3 regions of the Paenibacillus sp. 3LSP genome follow, and region 2 is predicted to be linked to each of the others. Evidence: riboswitches for the same ligand, from Rfam matches in the RefSeq annotation. Region 2 holds a riboswitch; each other region holds the start of a gene.

What was found. Region 2 has a riboswitch for cyclic di-AMP ahead of RW092_RS17320 (TrkH family potassium uptake protein). Riboswitches for the same ligand answer to the same signal wherever they lie in the genome.
Region 1: linked by a shared signal. The riboswitch ahead of RW092_RS05265 (KamA family radical SAM protein) and the one ahead of RW092_RS17320 (TrkH family potassium uptake protein) in region 2 are both predicted to bind cyclic di-AMP.
Region 3: linked by a shared signal. The riboswitch ahead of RW092_RS11365 (resuscitation-promoting factor) and the one ahead of RW092_RS17320 (TrkH family potassium uptake protein) in region 2 are both predicted to bind cyclic di-AMP.

What each region holds. Positions count from the first base shown of each region.
Region 1 covers NZ_JAWDJI010000070.1:3,204-10,895, reverse strand. Annotated here, with positions in the region: gene RW092_RS05280 (MDR family MFS transporter) at 1-42, opposite strand, end outside; gene RW092_RS05275 (M24 family metallopeptidase) at 244-1,329, shown strand; gene RW092_RS05270 (methyl-accepting chemotaxis protein) at 1,588-3,279, shown strand; gene RW092_RS05265 (KamA family radical SAM protein) at 3,352-4,533, opposite strand; cyclic di-AMP (ydaO/yuaA leader) riboswitch at 4,696-4,837, opposite strand; gene RW092_RS05260 (cobyric acid synthase) at 4,861-6,489, opposite strand; gene cobS (adenosylcobinamide-GDP ribazoletransferase) at 6,891-7,692, opposite strand, start outside.
Region 2 covers NZ_JAWDJI010000204.1:4,520-12,211, forward strand. Annotated here, with positions in the region: gene RW092_RS17300 (succinate dehydrogenase cytochrome b558 subunit) at 232-903, opposite strand; gene RW092_RS17305 (LysR family transcriptional regulator) at 1,190-2,101, shown strand; gene RW092_RS17310 (ArsB/NhaD family transporter) at 2,200-3,480, opposite strand; gene RW092_RS17315 (potassium channel family protein) at 3,520-4,185, opposite strand; gene RW092_RS17320 (TrkH family potassium uptake protein) at 4,203-5,573, opposite strand; cyclic di-AMP (ydaO/yuaA leader) riboswitch at 5,613-5,779, opposite strand; gene RW092_RS17325 (CPBP family intramembrane glutamic endopeptidase) at 6,131-7,692, shown strand, end outside.
Region 3 covers NZ_JAWDJI010000141.1:15,472-23,163, forward strand. Annotated here, with positions in the region: gene rsmA (16S rRNA (adenine(1518)-N(6)/adenine(1519)-N(6))-dimethyltransferase RsmA) at 1-193, opposite strand, end outside; gene rnmV (ribonuclease M5) at 199-744, opposite strand; gene RW092_RS11365 (resuscitation-promoting factor) at 893-2,029, opposite strand; cyclic di-AMP (ydaO/yuaA leader) riboswitch at 2,475-2,689, opposite strand; gene RW092_RS11370 (TatD family hydrolase) at 2,892-3,665, opposite strand; gene RW092_RS11375 (HD domain-containing protein) at 3,682-4,971, opposite strand; gene RW092_RS11380 (AbrB/MazE/SpoVT family DNA-binding domain-containing protein) at 5,278-5,532, shown strand; gene rsmI (16S rRNA (cytidine(1402)-2'-O)-methyltransferase) at 5,684-6,568, opposite strand; gene RW092_RS11390 (tRNA1(Val) (adenine(37)-N6)-methyltransferase) at 6,565-7,320, opposite strand; gene RW092_RS11395 (initiation-control protein YabA) at 7,390-7,692, opposite strand, start outside.

The sequences.
Region 1 (7,692 bases), on a different contig from region 2:
CAAGATGAGCCGGGTCGATTTTTTCGTTGCGGTAGCCAAAATCTTCTCTCCTTTGTTTATATTCAAATTTGAATAGGATTATCTCTTCCTATTTTATTGAAAATATTTAAAAAGTAAACCTTTTGCCTAAAAAAGTCATCCGTCTCACCCCTGCCCGCCCGGCGCAACGACTCTAACTATCGTTCCTCCCTGCTTTGGCCTATAATGGAACAAGAGACTGAACGAAAGGAAGTTTTTTGCCAAATGAATAATAAATGGACTGCATTAGAACGCAAAATGCGTGATTCCGGCGTCAATACGCTGCTAATTACGGATCCGAAGCATGTGTATTACCTGACCGGCTTTCTCAGCAATCCGCATGAACGCTTCCTCGGCGCCGTCCTTCAGGCGGGAAGCGAGCCTTTTTTGGTTGTCCCTGCACTGGATGAAGAGGCTGCCCGTAAAGCGGCGAACGTAACGGAGATCCTTACCCATGGCGACACAGATGATCCTTACGCGATCTTGAAGCAACGACTTGGGGGCTCGCTAGGGACGCTGGGCTTTGAGAAGGAGCAAGTCTCGGTGGCAAATTTTGAGCGGATGCAGGAGAAGCTCTCCTTCTCCGGATCAGTTGACATTGGACCTTGGCTTCGGGACATGCGGGTGCGGAAAAGCCCGGAAGAGGTTGGAAAAATCAAACATGCCGTAGATCTGATCGAACAGGTGCTCAGCGAATCGCTGAAAAAAGTAAAGGAAGGCGTAACCGAAAATGAGCTGGTTGCAGAAGTCGAGTACCAAATCCGCAAGCTTGGTGCAGACGGACCTTCCTTCGATTCCATGGTGCTGTCCGGCGAGAAAACCGCCCTGCCGCATGGCGTCCCCGGTGATCGGCAAATCCGGCGCGGCGACCTGCTGATGTTTGACATCGGCGTTTATGCGGATGGCTACGCCTCCGACATTACGCGTACCTTTGCGGTGGGCGAGCTATCTGAGGAACTGGTCCGGATTTATGAAACGGTGCTGGCAGCTAACGAAGCTGCGATTGCCGCCATTCGGCCAGGTGTCACCTTCGCCTCCATTGACCGCGCCGCCCGCGAAGTGATTGAAGCTGCCGGCTATGGACCTTATTTTATCCATCGCCTTGGCCATGGGCTGGGGATCGATGTACACGAGTTCCCATCGGTTCATGGGGAGAACGATTTTCTTCTCGCAGAAGGCCACGTCTTTACGGTTGAACCTGGCATTTATGTGCCTGGCGTCGGAGGAGTTCGTATCGAAGACGACGTTCTAGTCACCGCAACCGGCGTTGAAGTTCTCACTTCTTATCCAAAACAATTAACCAATATCTAACATGATATGTTACTTTTTTGCTCAAAGAGCTCTGGTGATCTGCAAAAAAAGGGTCGCAGGGCTCTCTTTTTATCCATTTTCCGATAGATTTAGACGTTTTTTTTGAAACTTTTTACGAAAACCAAAAAAAGTAGTATTTTTTCGTTTTCAAAGGACCTTTTTTCCTATAAAATGATACTTATGAACCGCTGGTTAAAAAGAATAGAGACAGCCAAGCGTATACATCACATTTTTAAAGGGGAAACGGAGAGGATTCTCGTGTTCAATGTCATTAATCGCTCCATCAGCCGCAGATTGATGAGTACCTATGCGGCGATTATCGTCGTATCTTCACTTTTATTTAGTGTCAGCTTTTATAACATCTCTATGGGGATCATCGAGCAGAATGTGCTGCCACAGTTCGATAAAGTGCTGCTTACTAGTACTCAAGACATCTTCAAACGGTTAGATACGACCCAATCCCTGCAATTGCTCAGCGGCAAAGATAACTCCCGTTTTTCGGTGGAATCGTATTTGACGAAGAGCGCTGAAGAATACAACTTAAGTAATGCTTACTTACTACATATTCAAGAAGACGGCGCTACCGTTCTGGCAACAAATGAGAACTCGGAGATGGCTCCCGGTGACAAGCTGGAGATCCAACCGGCCATGACTGCTGCAGCTGGTGGCGGGGTACAAATCAGTGAATTGTATACAGACAAATTCGGCTCGCACAAAACGGCTTTTATCGCGATTCCCGGCAGTAAAGCCATGCTCGCCGTAGGCCTTGACGCTACCTTCATCGATAAGAAGAAAGACCAAATTTTGTTCATCTGTATCGGCATCACCTTACTTGTCATTGTGGTGGGCATGGCCGCAGCGTATTTTGCAAGTACGCGAATCACGAAGCCAATTCGCAAGCTGGTGAAGGTCACGGAGCAAATGGCTGGCGGAGACTTCCGTCATACCATCGAAGTGAAAGGACATGACGAAATTGCCCAACTCGCCGGAAGCTTCCAAACGATGACGCTTCAGCTCAAAAACATGTTCGCTGCAGTGATGCAAACGTCCCAAGTGGTCGTAGACGGATCTGAGAACTTATCCCGATCGGTGACAACGTTTGAAGATTTGATTGCCCGTTCCAATGCAGCTACGAAGGAAATCGAAGCGGGCAGCATGACGATTGCTTCCGCAGCAGCCGAAAACGCCCGGGCCATGGAAGAAATTTCCCAAGGTGTACAGCATATTGCGTCTTCGTCTGCCGAAGTCACGGAACGGATTGGACAAGCTGCAGAGGAGGCTGACGCCGGAAATCATTTGGCGCAAACAGCGGTTACGCAAATGCAGCATGTCGAAGATGCGGCTAATCGCACGTTGGAGCATATCCGCACGCTGAATGATCGTTCCGAGTCCATTTCGAACGTGGTAGGTACCATTACAGAAATTACGAAGCAAATTAATATTTTGGCGCTGAACGCGGCGATTGAAGCTGCACGTGCCGGCGAACACGGCAAAGGCTTTGCTGTCGTGGCCGAGGAAGTTCGTAAGCTGGCTGAACAGTCCCGCCGAGCGATGGAGGAAATCGGCGAGAACCTGCTCAGTATCCGAGAAGAATCGGAAAATTCGGTCAACGCCATGCAGCGGGCCAGCGAGGAAATCGTCTCCGGAACCGAACGGGTGAAGCAAGCGGGTCAAGCGTTTGAACAATTAACGAAGCTGATTCAGAACGTGAACTTGACGATTCAATCGGTTTCAGCCTCCACCCAAGAGGTATCTGCCGGTACCGAGGAAGTCACCGCATCGGTAGAGGAATCGGCCAATATTACCGCCAAATCGCTGGAGAACATGGAGCAAATCAGCAGCTACTCGCAGCAACAGCTGGACGAAATGGAAGCGCACGCGCGTACAGTTCGCTCACTGTATGAGCAGGCGTTGTCGTTGCAGGAATCGATTGCAAAATTCCGGATCTGACTCTAAAAATAAAACGTACCCTTCACGTTCCCCTGATCGGGGAAACGGAAAGGGTACGTTTTGTTTTATCCCTTAAATCGTCACTGGGCTTGCAGAAGCCGCATCTTCTGTTGTCTGATCCGATTGCGTATCCGCCTTCGAATCCAGCTTCTTTTCCGGCTTCTTCCAGTACGCTTCACTGCCTGGCAAATCGTCAAACCAGGTCGCATCATCCGGGCAAGGCAAAATCATAAACTTGCCGTATTCACCGTCCCGGGACTGATGATACTTGAGATAGGCCTGCCCGTTTTCGATAGCCAGGATTTCGATTTTTCCTGAAGAATGACTCATCGATAATCGCACGCGCTTTCCAAGCCCTGAAGTACGGGCTTTCGCTTCCTCTACTAGCTCATACGCTCGTTTCAATGGGATGACAAAGTCAGCATTTCCGGCTACGGGACGATTAATAAAGAAATAGTACGGAGTGACGCCAGCCCAAGATAAGCGATCTAGCAATTCACCAAGCACGGCCGCATCATCATTGATGCCTTTGAGAATCGGCGTTTGATTGACCACGATAGCCCCGGCGTCGTGCAGCGCCTGGAACCCTCTTTTGGCCTCAGGGGTAATTTCGCGCGGATGATTGATATGCGCCATAACATAAATCCGTTGATCAACGGTGGAGAACTCCCGAATCAGATCCAGCAACTCCGGATCTTCATAAATACGCATAGGATTAAACACAGGAATTTTGGAACCGAGGCGGATGATTTTTACATGCTCAATAGCTCTTAGCCGCTCGAGAATCGAACGCAGCTTTCTGGTCGCTAAGATCAAGCTGTCACCGCCGGTTAACAGGACGTTATTAATCTCCGGATGCTGTGCGATGTACTCAATGCCAGGTGTGACATCCGCCATCGCTTCCTTCACATCGTTGCGGAATAACCGTTTACGGAAGCAGTATCGGCAATAGGAGCCGCAAACCTCGGACACAATCAGCAGCGCGGTCGTTCGATATTTGTGCTGGCAGCCAGGCACCACGTAGTTCGCCGCTTCGTCAGAAGCGTCCCAGCGCCCATATTCCTTCAGTTCTCCCGTATTGGGGATCACCAACTTGCGGATCGGGTCCTCCGGATCATTCCAGTCGATCAAACTCAAATAGTAGTCGTTCACCCGAAAAACAAATTTGTCGGTAATCGGTTTCAAGTCCTGCCGCTCCTGCTCGGACAACTGGCTCACCTTGGCAATATCGGTGATGTACTTCGGACTAGCCATAAATCCTCTCCTCCTTTATTAGTACGATGCGTAAAGAAGAAGCTCGAAACTTGCAGTGAATGCGAGTACTCCGCCGAATGCTCGGGTCAAAGGTCTTGCAGAACGCAAAAAGACCCCGCTTCAAAGAACAGGGTCATTAAATGATGACTGAAATAATATTAAAAATGACCCATCCACTGCAAACGAGGTTAGCTGACGGGCTCGGGAAGATGGTTCCCTACGTTAAACTTGCAACGATTCGCCCCAAAAGATTGGTTCCCCCGCTTTTCGACTTTACCCATCGAAAATTAAGCGTACTTTTATCCTACCTTATCCTTACCCAATTTGTCAAAGCTTACCTTGGATCCCAATAATGTCGTAAATGAGATCCATGCGCAAATGCCTGCGAACCTGCTCCGCTAACCGATCGAAGGCTTCCTCCTTCCGTGAGGAAGAAACAAAGGTGACGTTCAAAGGTTCCAGCCCTTTGGTCATCCGCAGTCCATCCAGCCATGCACGTCGCCAAGCATCATTATGGAACACCCCATGCAGATACGTTCCAAACACCCTGCCATCAGCGCGGGCTGCACCTTCCGGATGCGTCTGCGCTTCAAGCTGATCCGCCCTCTCATCGACTCGAAGCAGAAATAAAGGTCGAGTGTCCCGCAACTGCTGGGTTGATCCGGCATGAATCTCATAGCCTGAGATCGGCAGCTCCTGGTTCTGAGGATGCAAGGCGATCGGATGGTCCTCGCACGTATATCCGTGCACGCGCACCGTTTTTTTACCTGGGAGAAAGGTTGTAGCCAAGGGGAGCAGGCCCAGACCCAATGCCGACCTCGGTTCATTGGACTCTACGCCTTCAGGGTCATGCAGTTGTTCGCCCAGCATTTGATATCCGCCGCAAATTCCGACCAGCTGGGTGTGCGTCCCCTCATCGATCAGGTTGCAAACTGCCCCTGCCAGCCCTTGCCCGCGCAAAAATTCCAGATCGCTGATCGTATCCTTGGTCCCCGGCAAAATCACCACATCGGGATGTCCAAGTTCTGACAGCTTGCTTACATAACGTAACGATACGTCCGGTTCGGCTGCCAACGGGTCAAAATCCGTGAAGTTAGAAATATGCGGATAACGGATAACGGCGATATCCAGCTCCTGCGTTGCGGATGGCGCTGAACGAGCTGGATAGGTATCCAGGACAACGGAATCCTCCGCTTCGATCTCCAGATTATTTAGGTAGGGGAGAACTCCAAGTACGGGGATTCCGGTCCGCTGCTCCAGCCAATCCAGGCCAGGCTGCAGCAGAGACAGATCGCCGCGAAACTTATTGATAATGAACCCTTTTACGCGAGCGCGTTCGTGCGGTTCAAGCAGCTCCAGGGTACCAACAAGAAAGGCAAACACCCCGCCACGGTCGATATCCCCCACCAAAATCACGGGAGCATCCGCCCATTCGGCCAAGTTCATGTTAACGATATCCCGTTGCTTCAGGTTGATCTCCGCTGGGCTTCCAGCCCCCTCGATCACCACAATGCCATGCCTATCGCGGAGCCGACCGAGCGCTTCCATGACCAGCGGCTTGGCATGGGGCAGAAACTCCTCACGATAATCAGATGCGCTAAGGTGACGGTAAGGACGCCCATGCACAACAATCTGCGAGTGCATGTTCCCAGTTGGCTTGATCAGTACCGGGTTCATTTCGGTGGTGGCAGTGATGCCGCAAGCCTCTGCCTGAATGCCTTGGGCCCGTCCAATCTCTTGACCGTCCGCCGTAACATACGAGTTCAAGGCCATATTTTGTGACTTGAACGGAGCCGGTCGAAGCCCATCCTGCGCAAAAATACGACACAGCGCCGTCACGATCACACTCTTCCCCACGTCAGACGCTGTCCCTTGAACCATGAGTACAGCCCCTGATGCTGTTGGTTCGCTTTTTACCCAATCCTGATCCCAAAGCTTCTTATGCTTTTCGCCCATCGCGCGTTCCCTCCTTCCCAATCCGTACGTGTAGTATCATGTCTCGTCAGGCCCTTTTGCACCTTTATCCCTTTTGTTCAGGGGAGTGGTAATTCCGCACGCTTTTGCACCATTATCCCTTTCGTTCAGCCGGTGGTGATTTCGCACGCTTTTGCACCATTATCCCTTTCGTTCAGTCGATGGTGTTTTCGCACGCTTTTTCACCATTTTCCCTTTCACTCAGCCGGTGGTGCTTGCCCAACATGTTTCTCCGCTTCCAGCTGTCCGTCTTTATCTCTTAGGTACCTTATTTCGCCTTCCCAACTCTAACCTTCTTGATTCTGATTCAAGGGGATAATGGTGCAAAAGCGCCCAAAGCCAAAGGTCTCCCTTCCGCCTAAAGCGCCTCTGACCTTGAAATATCAATTTGAAAAGATCAGCACCGCAAGCAACAACAGTACCGCTTCCAGCCCTTCGCCCAGTGCCCCATAGGTATCGCCGGTCAAACCGCCGAGCTTGGCATTGATTCGACGAGCAGCCCAAGTTCCCGCCGCCCAGGCAACAATAGGAGACAAGCCGATAAACAGCAATGATCGTAGCATAGCCGATTCATCCATCCCCCCCAACGACACGAGCAAAGTGAGCAACAGCACGACAACGGATAGTGTCACCGCCATGATGGTGCTCCCCCAGACATCCCGTTCGCTGAAGCCGTTGAATTGGGCAGCCAGTCCTTCGCCTTGCCGGGCCTTCGGCCAGCGGTGCATCGCCCGGGTCATAAACCATCGGCTCCACAGCGGTGCCAACCATATCGCCAGCCCTGACGCCAGCATTCCACATCCTTGGAAGAGCGAGGTCAGTAGCGAGGCTTTCAGCATCAGCAATAGGACACAGGCCAACACGCCCATGGCGCCTACCCGGCTGTCCTTCATGATGTCAAGCATTTGGTCTCGTGACCGATAGCTCAGCAGTCCATCGGCCGTGTCCATCCAGCCGTCCAGATGTAATCCTCCCGTCAATCCAACCCAGATCAAAAGGCAAAGGATCGCAGCCGGGAACGAAGGAAGCAGCCAGTCGGCAATCAAACCGCCTGTCCAGACAAACACGCCAATCGCCGCTCCGACAAGCGGATAATAGGTGATGCTGCGCCGCAGCAAATCTGATGTAAAATCCAGCTCAGCCCGTACCGGAAAACGGGATAGAAACTGGAAAGCCGCCAGTATC
Region 2 (7,692 bases):
ACTCCTAAAAGTTTTGTGAGCGTTGCTTCAACGAGTGATCTGCGAACAAAACTCGCTTCGTAAGCATCTACCTAGTTTTGTGAGCGTTGCTTCAAGGGAATGCTTCGTACAAAACTTGCATCGGAAGCATTCGCTTAGTTTTGTGAGCGTTGCTTCAACGAGTGATCTGCGAACAAAACTCGCTTCATAAGCATCCGCTTTATTGTCAACGTGTCATCTACGAACAAAAACCTACGCCAACCAAGCCTTTGCCGTCTCCAGCAAAGCGCTGCCTTCCGCCTGGAATTCCGCGCCGCGGAATGCGACCAGCGACCACACGAACATCACGGCAACGATCGCGAACAAGCCCATGCAAATATAAGAGGACACCCGTTGCGACCGCGGACCGACCGTCACGCCCCAGCTCACGAGGAACGACCATAAACCGTTCGTAAAGTGGAACGCCGCCGACACAACCCCAATGATATACAACGTGAAGAAAAGCGGGTTGCTGACGATCTCATGCATCAAGCCGCCCAATTCCTCATGCTCCACATTGCCCAGCGCTACCTGTACACGGGTCTCCACCACGTGCCAGATCACGAACACAAACGCGATAACGCCGGTAATCCGCTGCAACAAATAACGCAGGTTGCGCTCGGTTGGGAACCGCCGATTGTTCGGCTTCGCCTGAAACGCAATATAAAGCCCATAAACTCCGTGATATAACAACGGCAGCCAGATCCCAAAAATCTCCAAAACCAAGACGAGCGGCAGGCTGTTCAGGAACGCAACCGCTTCCCTAAAACCTTCGCTTCCGCCTTCCACCGCCGAAAAGTTGGTGATCATGTGCTCCAGCAGGAAAAATCCCAGCGGAATGACGCCCAGCAGCGAGTGCAGTTTTCTGGAATAAAACCCTTTCATAAATGCGTGTACCCCTTTCTCATTCCATCATCCGTTTCAACTTGCGCAAATTCACTCAAGATTCGACCTTACGGGGGCGCGGAGGTTGAATATGATAAATACCACACCGCAGTCGGTAAAACCCCTTTGTACCTCCAGTTACTTGTGAACAACTTGTGTCACTTTTCATGTTACTCCTTTTTATCTTATAATGGAATTGCAATATATTTATTAATCATTATAACAAATTCACATAAGCAAACCTGTCGAATCTTGTCCTTCACCCGGAAAAAAGGAGGTTCTCCCCATGATGGAAGAGTTGCTGGTGTTCACTACCGTCGTGGAGCAATCCAGTTTGAACAAAGCATCCAAGCTGTTAAACCTGTCCCAGCCTGCCCTTTCGCGCAAAATTGCAAAATTAGAAGAGGAATGGGGGGTCTCCCTGTTTCACCGCAAAGGGAAAAGACTCGAGCTGACCCGCGTAGGTCAGGAGGCTTACCAATATGCGCTGGAACAGCGGCAACGTCACCACAACTTCCTGCAGACCGTGTCCCGCTTCAAGGCAGCGGAGCGCCGCATCGTCACGTTGGGCGCCAGCCTGACGACGATCCAAACCACGTTGCCGCCGCTCGTGACCGCGCTCATGGAGAAGTTTCCGGATATCGAACTGAAGCTCGTCACCGGCAAAACCCATGAAATCGTCTCCTACGTCCGTGAGAAGAAAGTCGATTTCGGCGTCGTGGCCTCCCTGGTGAACGAGACGGGCTTGAACTGCCTGCCGCTGTTCAAAGATCACCTCGAGCTGGTCGTGCCCAAAGGGCATGAGCTGGCCGCCGCCGGGCAGAAGCGCCGTCTGATTATGGACGATCTGAACGGCCGGCCGATGATCGTCTTTTCCAAAGGAACCTGGTATCGGCGGCTGATCGACGACCTGTTTGGACGCTACAGCATCTTGCCTGATATCCGCATGGAGATCGATTCATTTGAAGCGATCGTGCGCCTGCTGCCCATCTGCAAAGCGGCCGCGCTATTGCCTAAATCGTACTTGCGCATGCCGCTGCTGCGGGATAACGGCCTGCTGACGGTGCCGATTCCCGAGCTAGCCCAGACTCGCCGCGAAACCTGTCTCGTATACGGCGATAAATCGGAGCTGACGAGTGAAACAAAGGAATGGATCGCGCAAATCCGCGAAACCCTTGTCAAAGAATTGCCGATCTAACGCCACCATGAACCACGCACCCGAACAACAGTCTGGCGGGCATCAAAAAAAGCTGCCGCTTCCAGGTGAACACCTGGATCAACGGCAGCTTGTCCATTTTACATGAAGTATCGCAAATATACGTAGAGACTGGAGATCAAAATGGTAAGGATCATCAGCGGGAGTCCGTATTTCATGTATTTTAGAAAACTAATCGGTTCCCCTTCCTTGGCGGACATCCCGGCAGCGATCAAATTGGCACTGGCTCCGATTAATGTCCCGTTTCCACCAAGACAAGCGCCGAGCGCTAAGCTCCACCATAGCGGCTCCAAGTTCTGAATCCCCATTCCGCCCATGTCTTGAATCATCGGAATCATCGTCGCTACGAGCGGAATATTATCGATAAACGCCGACGCCAACGCACTCAGCCAGAGGATCAGCATTGAGGTGGTCAGCGGATCGCCTCCTGTCAGCCGCATTACCTCTTCGGCCACTCTCGTAATGATTCCCGTTTCAACCAACCCGCCGACCAAGACGAACAAACCGACGAAGAAGAAGATAGTGGGCCATTCCACCGAGCGGAAGGCTTGTTCCATCACGTGTTCACCGGTCAGGAGCAGCAACAGGAAAGCACCTGCCAGCGCAATCGTCGCCGTCTCCAAATGGAGGTATTGATGAAGGAAAAAACCGAGCAACGTCAACCCTAATGCAATCAAGCACTTGATGAGCAGCTTTTTCTCCGTAATCAAGCCCTCTAGACGGATCTCCATCAAGCTCTGCTGATGAGCAAAGCCCTTCTTCAACTCTTTGCGGAAGATCAAGATCACCAGCGGCAAAATCACCACCAGAATGATCATCGCAACCGGCGCTAAATTTTCCATAAAGGCGACGAAGGTTAATTCCTTCACGGCGCTGCCAATCATAATGTTCGGAGGGTCTCCGATTAAAGTCGCCGTCCCGCCGATATTCGTGGCAAGAATCATGGAGAAGAGGTAAGGGAATGCCTTGACCCTCAACCTCCGCGTAATGCTAAAGGCCACCGGAACCATCAAAATAATGGTCGTGACGTTATCCAGGAATGCCGAACCTATCGCAGTGATTAGCGCCAATAAGCCCATGAGCGTAATGGGATTGCCTTTGGCCAGCTTCGCCGTCCATATGCCAATGTAAGTGAATAAGCCGGTCTTGGCTGTCGTGTTCACGATGATCATCATCCCGATCAAGAGCCCCAGCGTATTGAAATCAATATGATGGACTGCACTCTCCTGGTCAAGGATGCCAAACATCACCATGAGCGCCGCACCAGCCATAGCCAGCACCGTTCGGTGAATTTTCTCAGAAATAATAAGTGCGTAAGTCAGCAAAAAAATGATTAAAGCCCAAATGGCCTGTTGTTCCATACTATTCCCCGTTCCCTGCTAGTAAGCCTTCTTCCCATTTCATGATGGATTGATGATCGTTTCAAACTGCTCAATATTTTTCTTAGCCCCAATGATAACCATAATGTCGCCTTCATTTAACTGATCCATCGCAGTAGGGGCTACCAAGACTCCGCTATCTCGGTGAATCGCCACAATGCTGCAGCCAAAGCGCGTTCGCGGATTAATATCAGCCAGGCACTTCTGGTGCAAGCATGCCGGAACGTTCATCTCAACGATACTGTATTCCTTCGACAGTTCAATATAATCCAGCAGATTCGGAGTAACCAGCTGATGGGCCACGCGAATCCCCATGTCGCGTTCCGGATAGATCACCCGATCCACTCCCAGCTTCTCTAAAGCCCGGCCGTGCAGAAGCGAGATCGCCTTGGCGACTACCGTTTTAATACCCAGGTCTTTAAGGAGAATGGCCGCCAGGATGCTCATTTGAATATCGGTGCCAATCGCCACGATGCCGCAATCAAAATTGCGAACCCCCAGCGACTTCAGCACCTCTTCTTCTGTGGCATCAGCGACAACGGTATGCGTAAGCCGATCGCTAAGTTCTTCCACGATCTCTTCATTCCGGTCGATGCCCAGAACCTCATATCCTAACTCCATCAATTCCAAGGCCAGACTCGAGCCGAACCGCCCCAAGCCGATGACCACAAACTGCTGCTTTTTCATTTTTGCCCATTTTCCCCTTATCCTATAATGATTTTACCTTCTGGATGGCGATACAACTCTTTCCCCTTCCTTGGACCAATCGCATAGGCGAGCGTCAAAGGCCCCAGCCGTCCGGCAAACATCGTAAGACTAATCACTACTTTTCCAAAATCCGTCAGACGCTCCGTTAAGCCCATCGATAATCCAACGGTTCCAAAAGCGGAGGTCGTCTCAAACAAGATAGAGAGGAAATTTGCATCTTCCGTAGTGGACAATACCATCGCTACAGCAACGATGACGAACAGCGCCATCATCGTAATCGTCAGCGCCTTAGAGATCCGTTCCTCAGCAATCCGGTAACGGAATAACACCAAATCCGTCCGTCCACGGATCATGGAGATCACCGCACCGATAAGAATCGTAAAGGTAGTCGTCTTGATCCCGCCCCCTGTTGAGCCAGGCGAAGCCCCAATGAACATCAGGATGATCATGAAGAATTGCGTAGCCTGACGCAGCGAACCGGTATCAAGGGTGACCACCCCTCCCGAACGCGGCGTGACCGATTGAAATAAAGAGGCCCAGATTTTGCCGCTCCAGCTAAGCGGCTCCAGCGTGCGTGGATTCGTGAATTCGAACACGAAAATGACGATCGTACCAATCACAATCAGGACCGCCGTCATCGACAGCACAACCTTGGAATGAAGCGACAATTTGCGATGCTTGCGATACTCCGCCAGATCGGACAAGACAATAAAACCAAGACTGCCGGATACGATAAGTAAGATGGATACAATGTTAATCAAAGGATCGTTCACATAGGGGATTAAACTGCGGTAATCCCCAAACAGATCAAATCCTGCATTATTAAACATGGAAATCGAATGCCAAATCCCAAAATACAGCGCCCGGCCAAACGGCATATCAAAGGCCCAGCGGAGGGTAAGGAACACCGCTGCACCGGACTCAATCAGCAGCGAATACACCAGCACCTTGCGAATTAAGCGAACGATGCCTTCCATTGAATTTTGGTTCATCGCTTCCTGGAGCAAGAGACGGTCTTTCAGCGAGATTCTCCGTTTCAGGACGAGGGAGAACAAGGTAGCCATGGTCATAAAGCCAAGCCCCCCGATTTGGACGAGCAAGATGATGACGATATGGCCAAAAGTTGAAAAATACCTTCCCGTATCCACTACAAACAGCCCCGTTACACAAGTTGCCGAAGTTGCCGTAAACAATGCATCAACAAATGGCGTCGGTGCCCCGGACGTCCCGGAGATCGGAAGCATAAGCAGCAGACTTCCCAGCAAAATGATGAGGGCAAACCCAATCACTAATACCTGCGGCGGAGAAAGGTTTATTTTCTTCGTATTCAACGCGTTCACCTCATCGTCTTCCTGAAAAAAGAACAAAAGAAAAAAGCACTGGAAATCCAATGCCTTTCGGTGTTTGGTTCCTGATGCACAAGCCTACGAGGTTAGCTGACGGATTCGGACATGCCCAGTTGCCCTATTCGCGGACGCTTCATCCTCCCATGTAAGAAGTTGAAGCTCCGGGAAATTCACCCCAAAATGTACGGTTCCCCCGTTTTCATTACGAAATTCGGCCAATCTTTTCAATTGTTTTCATTCATTTTTCGTCAAATGGATTATATCCCTTATTGCGTCCCACCACAAAGCTCTATTTTCAAGAAAAAGACCAGAAAAAGACGAAATCAGGGATTGTGCAGATCAACTTCCCCCCCAATCTAAATGATGCGTAGACTTGCCGAAGTTTTTGCGGTTTCTCGTCAATTTTGCCCTCCGTCTGGCGCAGGGGGGATTGCTGTGTTATCTTTACTTTGACGTACTTGAGCAAAAAACATACTTCATATTATTAAGAAGAGTACGTTTCCCAGAATTTATTTCAACTTAATCACAAAGGAGTTTTGCGAGTGAATTCCCCTTTGACGTCAAATGGCCGCCGCAGGATGAAGACCAAAAATCTGTGGCTGCTGGCCGCCCTCGGATTCATTGTGTTCGTGGCCGTTCAACTGTTCCCGACCACCGATTCGGAATCGTTGCAGTTGCAGCAATCGAATGAGGTGATCAGCAAACAAGAAGCAACCGCCAGTGCAAGTGAATTTGTCCAATCGGTACTTGGGATCGACCTGCCGAATCCCGCGAAGGATAAAGCATTAATTACATACGAAACGCGTTCCGATCTGTTTGGTTACTTAACCAAAGCCGATCTGCTCGCCCCATACTTAAAAACGTATGACAAGCAATTTCCCTATGATGTATTTCGTGTCCGTTACACGGATCCCACTGAAGCGTTAAGCGCGGTGACCGTAGATGTTCATATGACTACGGGGAAAGTCGTTGGCTTCGAGGAGATTAGTTCCTCCAGCAACGCCACCAAGCAGATGATGCTGGATGTAGGATCGGAAACGATCGATTCCATGAAGGCATGGGAAGGGGATCTCACGCTAGCGGAGAAAGAGGAGCTGGCACAGCCTTACCTGAACGCTTTCGGATTTCAACCAAGCGATTTGGAGCTGGCCTCCGGTGAAGGGGATGTAGGCCTCCTCTACCGTATCCAAGGCTACACCTTAGGTGAATCGCAGGCGGAAATCAAGCTTAGCTTCGAATACGGTAAGGTTTCTTCGTTGGAGAGCTATTTTAGTGTACCGCAGGCTCATCTGGACTACGTTGCCGGGCAGACCAAAATCGCCAGCTGGCTTACCTATGCGGGTTATGCCCTGTTGACGTTCGTGCTGGCCATTCTGGCGATCGTCTACAGCGCGCTGACGCGAGTTCATACCTCGTTTAAGCGGGGAATTTTCCTGGCGTCGGCTTACTTCGTGTTATCGACGATTGGAACGATCAACATGATTCCGGTGTTCCAAAAAGACGGCCTTGAAGCCGGTGTACTCGTCTTTGGCCTCTTCTTCCAAGGTCTGGTGACCTTGTTCCTGGCCGCTTCCGTGTACTTCTCTTTAGTCGGCGGCGACGGACTGTGGCGGAAGAACGGCATCAACCTCTGGGCAAGATCAAGGGAAGAAGGGTATGGCCGTTCCATCCTGACCTCCGTGGGCGATGGGTATGCCTGGGCATTGATCCTGTTAGGCGTTCAATCCGTGGTGTTCTTCATTTTAGAGCACACGATTCATACCTGGTCCACGACCGATGCAACGCAATCGCCGTACAACATGGTGTATCCGGTATTGTTCCCGCTGCTGGCTTGGGTGGCCGGGATCGGGGAAGAAGCGGTGTATCGCCTCTTCGGGATCCCGATGCTGAAGAAAATGTTCCGCAGCACCTTTATCGCTTGCCTGTTGTCGACCTTAATTTGGGCATTTGGCCACACGTTGTACCCGATTTATCCGGTCATTTCGCGCCCAATCGAATTAACCTTTATCGGACTGCTGTTCAGCTTCGTGTTCCTGCGTTACGGCTTCGCGACCGTTGTCTTCTCGCATGTCATCTTCGACAGCATTCTGATGGCCCTAAGCTTGATGTTTATGGGCGGAGCGCTGAATATCGTCGCCGG
Region 3 (7,692 bases), on a different contig from region 2:
TTAACGCGCCGATTCCGGGTCCGATTTCGAGTGCCCCCTGGCTCTCGTCCAATTCGGCGGCGGCAACGATTTTACCGAGGATGTTCTGGTCGATCAGAAAGTTTTGCCCCAGGCTCTTTTTGAACGAAAAACCGTGCCGCTGGATGATCTCCTTCGTCCGGCGCGGTGTGGATACGTCTTCCCTTATGCTCATGGTTCTTAAACTCCTTTGCTTTCCAACTCGGCTAACGCAGCTGCAAACTCCTCGCGGCTGATCCGGAACACGGTTAACCGCTTGTAGAGCTGCTTTCCGTTACAATATCCGATACCCAGCAGCTCGCCCAGCGCTTTTCGCCGCGCCGCCGCTTGCGGGTGCACGATTAACCCTGCGTTTATCAAGTCTTCCCAGGTGATCGCGGCCTCTACTCCAGGCGCTTCGCTGCGGACCCGAGATAACGCGGCGCGAATCGCCTCCGGCGAGGCGTTCTCCACCCCGATGTCGCCTCGCTTCGTCGCCTCCGCCTCCGGCAGGAAAGCGTGCTTGCAGCCCGGCACCCGTGCGGCCACAATTTTGCGAATCCGCTCCCCGGCATGGTCGGGGTCCGTAAAAATAATCACGCCCCGGCGTTCCTGCGCCAAAGCGATTTTCTTGAGCACGGCTTCGCCGATCGCCGAACCTCCGGTCTCGATTGTATCCGCCTCTACGGCGCGCTTTATGGCCACGGTGTCGTCTCGACCCTCCACCACGATGACCTCTTTGATCATGAATCTGTCTTCCTTCCTGTTCTTGCTTGTCTCCACCAGAATAACAAAAAGAAGAGGATCATTACATCCTCTTCTAATCCACTGTCTTATTCATCATCCTAATACTATCTTATTCCCTTCGCATTGTAAAACGAAAGAGAACGAGAACTTAGTTCAATTCCGGCTTCGTCGGACCGATCACGTAGACGGTGCGGCCCTTCTTGCGGCCGAATTTCTTCGCATCCTTCAAACTATCAAAATACACATCCATCTTATGGCCATCGATGGCCCCGCCGGTATCCTCTGCCTTACGGAAGCCGATTCCTTCGATGTATACCCACCAACCAAGCGGAACGACGTCTTTATCCACCGCAATCGTTCTGCCTTCTGTCACGCGGGTACCCGAAGCCGTGCGGGTGCCAATTCCGTCTTCTTCCGCCGAATACGCGGTTAACGTAACATTTTTCAAGACTTTTTTATATTTGAATGAGACGCCACCTTTGGTCGTCGTTCCGCTGATGTTCACCGTATTTCCCTTACGGCTGATGCTGGCCGACAGAACCTCGGTAGGTTTCTTCGTACCGACTGCGATCACCTTCGGCTGAGCTTCCTTGGAGACCTCTTTGCCGAGCCAACGCTTCGCCACGAATTTTCCGTCTTCGTAAGTTTTCTCAATGTTGTGAATGACCAGACCTTCGGAACCTTCCTGGATCACTTTCGTGGTGCCTTTCAGCAGCTTGTCGTCCGACGTTTTGACCACGCTAAAGGGCACGGCCTCCTTCGTCTGCACCGTTTGCTTGCTGACCCGAACGACCTTCACATTCAGGTTCTCGGTAACTTTACTGTCCAATGTCGGTGTCACCTTGTCGTCTTCACCCAAAGTGATGCCGAGCTCGGACAATACGCCCTCGACTTTGCTTTGCGTCGTGAAGTGGACTTTCGTATTGCCGTCCGCGGTCACACTGACCGGCTTCGCGCGTACTATGACAATGCGGTCACCGTTCTTCAGCGAGCTTTCCAGCGGGAGGGATACTGAATCCTTCGCACTGAGCTTAATCGATTGTTCCTCCAGCAGATGAGCTACACTGGATTGGGTTGTCTCCACTGACTGGACATTCCCGTCCACGATCAGGGATACTTCCTTCTGTGCCTGGCTATACAGCCAGATTAGGATGATGATGATTCCCGCGATGGCCAGAACGCCGACGAGCGCTATCTGACGTAAATTCTCATGCTTCCATCGCATTGCGTAAGACATGCTGGATGAGCGTGATTCATGGGTCTCCTCTTTGCGGAAAATGCCCATTTCTTCCGTCCTCCTTCATAGTCCCGCCGTCTAGGTCGATGCATGATAACGATTGACGCGACTACAGTTACTTTTTACAAAACGCCTAAGGTAGTCAAAAAGTCATCTTTTGATCACGAAGCAGGTCAAGAAGTGAATTCGGCATCGAATCTTGAATTCAGCCGGGCCTTCCGTTGCTCACGTACTCCCATGTACGCTGCGCTACTCAGTCCCTAGCTTCATCCAACCTTCTCGGTGCTGAAAACCTGACTTTTTGAACACTGATCTTAAATTTAATCCTAAGCGTTTTGCATCCTTGACCAGTCTCTCCTGCTTGTCGTCACCTCCTGTTTTCCAACAGTATGACGACCCTATTACTTTTATTCAAAACAAAAGAAGCCGGGAGAAAGAGTTAGAGGAACTCCTTCGTGGCTTCTTGAATGTCTTGGGTGTAATAGCTGCACGAGTGACCTCTCTTATTCGCTTACGAGGTTAGCTGTCGGGTTCGGGCGAAAGAGAGCCGCCCTTTCTCAGTACATTCGCTCATGGCGCAATGACCTTGAATTCACCCCATAGACCCTGGAAAGAAATCAAATACGAACGCGATTAGGCTGCCGCCAACCTGCAATTCGTATTGGTTCCCCCGTTCTCCGTCATAAGGAGATTCAGCGAGACTGGTTCATGGAACCAAGCATCGTATGGTTCAGTCCAAAACGAACCGAATCGATACTGAAAAGATTCTATCCTGTTTCGATGCAGGTTGTAAAGGAGTAATCAACCACGTTTTTTTAAAAAAATGGTTAAAAAAATGTAATGACCTTGTTTTTGAGGGTTAAAAAGCATTAATCTTTCCGAAATCCTCTTTATTTCATCCGTTTTGCTCTCAAATACTCGGAATTCCAAATCGTTCCAATGCATTTCGGGTGGTAATTTCCGCGATTTCCTCAAAAGTAACCCCTTTGAGCTCGGCTGCCATTTCCGCAACCAAACGAACATGAGCTGACTCGTTTCGTTTACCACGATATGGATGCGGCGTTAAATAAGGGGAATCCGTTTCGATCAGCAAACGGTCCATCGGCGTCTTGGCCAACACTTCCTTGGGTTGTTTTGCATTTTTAAACGTAATCGGCCCGCCAAACGACAAATGAAATCCCAAATCTAGACACATTTTGGCAATTTCCCAACTGCCGGAGAAGGAGTGCATCACGCCTCCAACCTCGTTGGCCTTCTCTTCCCGAAGGATGCGAACCACGTCTTCGTGAGCGTCCCGATTATGAATGGAAATCGGCATACCTAAGCTGCGAGCCAGTCCAATTTGCTGGCGAAAAACCTTATGTTGAACGTCCTTAGGGGACGTATCCCAATAATAATCCAGCCCAATTTCTCCGATGGCGACGACCTTTTCATGCTTGCACAATTCTGCAATCCAGTCCAAATCGCCCTCTTGCATCGTAATCGCGTCTTGCGGATGCCATCCGACCGCGGCATAAATGAAGTCATAGGTCTCTGCCAGCTTCATGGTCGAAGGGATTGTCTCACGGTTAAATCCGATGTTGATCATCCGCGTAACCCCTTGTTCCACAGCGCGCGCGATCACTTCCTCGCGGTCCTCGTCAAATTGGGGAGCATCCAAATGCGTATGCGTATCAAATAACATAAACCTTGTCATCCTCCTATTTCCGTTGCTCGAAAATGCGGGCTACCGGGCGAGGCAGCCGCTCCATTACAGCACACAATTTATTATCCGGATAGTACAAATGCGTCTTCCCCCGGTGTAATCCGCTGATCGACCGCACGATATCCGAGACTTCCGAAATTTCCCGCAGCCGCTCCTGCCGGTCCAACAACAAAATTTGCTTCTGCCGAACCCCGCCGTCCGGACGGAACACATCATACGGCAGATCCGTCGGAAAATCAATTTCCATGTCGTATTCAGGTTCAAGCCCGACTTGTCTGAAGGCGTTCCGAATCTCGTCCAGCATTTCCAGCTCCGGTGAATCTAATTCTACATATTTATACAGCTTACGATTCAAAAACCGAGAACATAAATCGCTTAACCGCTCGTCGTCTTCTCTCGTCCACTGCATGAAGGTCGTTTGCATCAGCGCTTCGTCCAGCTGCAAATAATCGGTTACGCTGATATCCCCTTGAAATAAGTTCGGTAACGGATGCGGCAAGAAGCAAAAAGAATGCCCGCTCCGGTATAATTCCTTAGCCCGACGCAAAATTTGCCGAAGAATGATCTCCGAGCTCCGCGTCACCGGGTGGAAATAGACCTGCCAATACATCTGATACCGCGACATCAAATAGTCTTCCACCGCATGCATCCCTGATTCTTTGACCACAACCCGCCCTTGAAATGGTCGAAGCATCCGCAAAATCCGGTCCATGTCAATCGTCCCGTAGTTTACACCGGTAAAATAAGCATCCCGCAGCAAATAATCCATCCGATCCGCATCCAGCGGGCTAGACACCAAATTCACCACAATCGGATTGTCATAATCCTTCCGGATCACCGCAGCCACCTTGTCTGGAAAATCCGGTGAAATCTCGCGCAGGACGTTCCCCACCTCAGTTTCTCCCAATAGGATTTTGCAGGTCCAATCCTCGTGATGCATTTGAAAAGCTTCTTCTATAGAATGGGAAAACGGACCATGCCCGAGGTCATGCAGCAGCGCCGCACACAAGGCGACCATTTTCTCGCTGCGAGGCCAATCCGTGTAGCCGCTTCGCTCAAATTGCGAAATAATCCGCCGCGTAATCTCGTAAACGCCAAGCGAATGGGAAAAACGGCTGTGCTCGGCACCATGAAAGGTCAAATAGGAAGTCCCGAGCTGTCGAATCCGGCGAAGCCGCTGAAATTCCGGCGTATTAATGAGCGACCAGATCACTTCGTCCTGTACATGAATATAATTATGTACGGGGTCTTTGAACACTTTCTCTTCGCTAAGCCGACGATGCATGAACCAACACTCCCTTTTTCATAAAATTTGGTGGGTCACCGCGTAGATACGACAAGAAATGTCGAATTATGTCGCAAAATGACTGGATGACGATTTCCAAAATGTCGAAATATAGATTATTGTGAACTTACTAGATTCCGTAAAGGTTCTCGGTGTCAAGTATCCGAATTTATTAGAAATAATGTTGAACTATACCATAAATAGGTTGACTAATCTGGCAATGGTTGGTATTATAAAAAACAGAAAAGATAGAATGATGTCGAATAATGACAATTCCAAAATTATAGCGAGAGGGGCAATCATCCTATGATGAAATCCACTGGTATTGTAAGAAAAGTAGACGAATTAGGCCGTGTTGTTATTCCAATTGAATTGCGCCGCACTCTGGGGATCGGAGAAAAAGATGCGCTCGAAATTTATGTAGATGGTGAACGGATTATGCTCAAGAAATATGAGCCGGCTTGCATCTTCTGCGGTAATGCAGAGAACGTAACTTACTTCAAAGGCAAAATTGTTTGCCATGAATGCATTACGGAGCTTCCTACCCCTGTGACAAATTAAGAAATATAGTATATAATAGATTTACTGAAACTGTTAATTCTAACCTTTTTCATATCTCCTTGGCGCCTTCCTAGGCTTGAACCCGGCCTAGCGAAGGCCCCTTTTTTGGCTGGATTGGATAATATTTCATGATTTCGGAGAGAAGTGGGGGCTACAATAATTGATTGTAGATATCCCGCTTAGCAACCCCCCGGTCGGCCGCGGTTTTTTTCATGGCTTCCTTCCGCGACAACCCTTCTTCCGTTTCGTAATGTCGGACATGCTCCTCCACCGTTAGCGCTTGCCACCAAGCATCCCGCTTCTCCTTCACCTGGTCGGGATGGGCTCCTTCCACCACGAGGCAATATTCGCCCAGCGGCGGATGCTCCTGCAGCCAAGCCAAGCAATCATGAATCGTCCCCCGAGCCATTTCCTCATAACGCTTCGTTAACTCTCTCGCTAGTACAATACGCCGGTCTCCCCAAACCTCGAGCAGAGACTCCAACGTTTTGATCAATCGATGCGGTGATTCGTACAGCAACATCGTTCCCTCTTGATCCTCAAGCGCCTTCAACAACCGTTCCCGATCTTTATGATCTCTTGGCAAAAATCCTAGGAACGTAAATCGATCCGTGGGCAAACCGGAAACGATGAGCGCCGATAACGCCGCGTTGGCTCCCGGCACGGGAACGACTGCAATCCCTGCCTCCAGCGCCAGCTTCACAAGATCACTCCCGGGGTCGGAAATCGCCGGCAGACCGGCATCGCTGACTAACGCTAAATTTTTTCCTTCTATTATAAAACGAATTAATTCTGGGCCACTGGCGGCCTTATTATGTTCGTGATAGCTTAGCAATTTGCCCGGAGAAATGTCGAAATGCGTTAACAGCTTACGTGTCTGCCGCGTATCCTCCGCCGCGATAATGTCCACCTCTTGCAAGGTACGCACGGCCCGGTAGGTCATATCCTCCAAATTCCCGATGGGCGTCCCCACCAGGAACAACTTGCCGCTGCCCTCCGCTGTATTTTCAAAGCTCTTCTGTACTTGAACGTTCATGCTCTACCCTCTTTTGGCCCGTAATAGATATTCATGATTTCTTCGCAGTATTCCCCGTTTTCATTATATACGATCAATGGCGGCAGTACCCGCACATCCGGCTTGCCGTCCCGCAGCGCCTCGATCAGCACCATGTTCGCTTCCGCTCCCGCTCTTGGATGCACAAACCGGATCACCTTCGGCTCTAGTCGATATTGGCGCAGCAACGTCATAATTTCCCCTAATCGCTGCGGTCTGTGAACCATCGACACCTTGCCTCCGGGCCGAACCAGCCGCATCGACGCAGCCGCCACTTCCTCCAAACTGCAGTGAATCTCATGCCGAGCGATCGCCTGATACGAATTCAGCTTCGCCTCGCCGCTGGTCACCGGCATATACGGCGGGTTTACCGTAATGGCATCGTACGCCCCGTGCCCCGTCACCTTCACCAGCTCGCGTAAATCCCCTTCGTGAATTTCGATCCGGTGTGTCAGCCCGTTCATTTCCACACTGCGGCGAGCCATATCAGCAAGCCGCGGCTGGATCTCAATCCCCTCGATCTTCGCTTCCGTCCGCGTGGAGAGCAGCAACGGGATTACCCCATTGCCGGTGCATAAATCGAGGATTTTACCGTATTTCGGCACTGGTGCGAACCGGGCCAACAACACGGCATCCATCGAGAAGCTAAACACCTCGTCGCTTTGAATGATATGTAAATCATGGGTCAGCAGGTCGTCAATCCGTTCCTGCTCATAAATAGGTACTTGGTTCATTGATTTGGAACTCCATCCTTTTTTTCAGCCTAAATTTAAAAAAAACCGCAGGGACACCCCCACGGTTCATTATTTATTCAAAAACGACAAGCAGAACAGGCAGTCACCTTCGGTGCGCAGATGCCCGTAATAAACATTGCAAATATGAAAGCCCTCATGATAAAGACGTGCTAAGTTATCGTAGCCTTCACCGACGACGTCAATCGCTTCTTTGCCAGCCGGAACCGGACTATCGGTTCTGACCGACGCCGGCATGGGCAGCGGCCCTTCGGTGCTCTCCCGCTTTAATATTTTGCGCAGCTGTTCATTCTCAAGGCGAAGCCGCTGGTTCTCTTCCACCAGCTTCTTGACCTCCAACATGAGGCTGCTCAA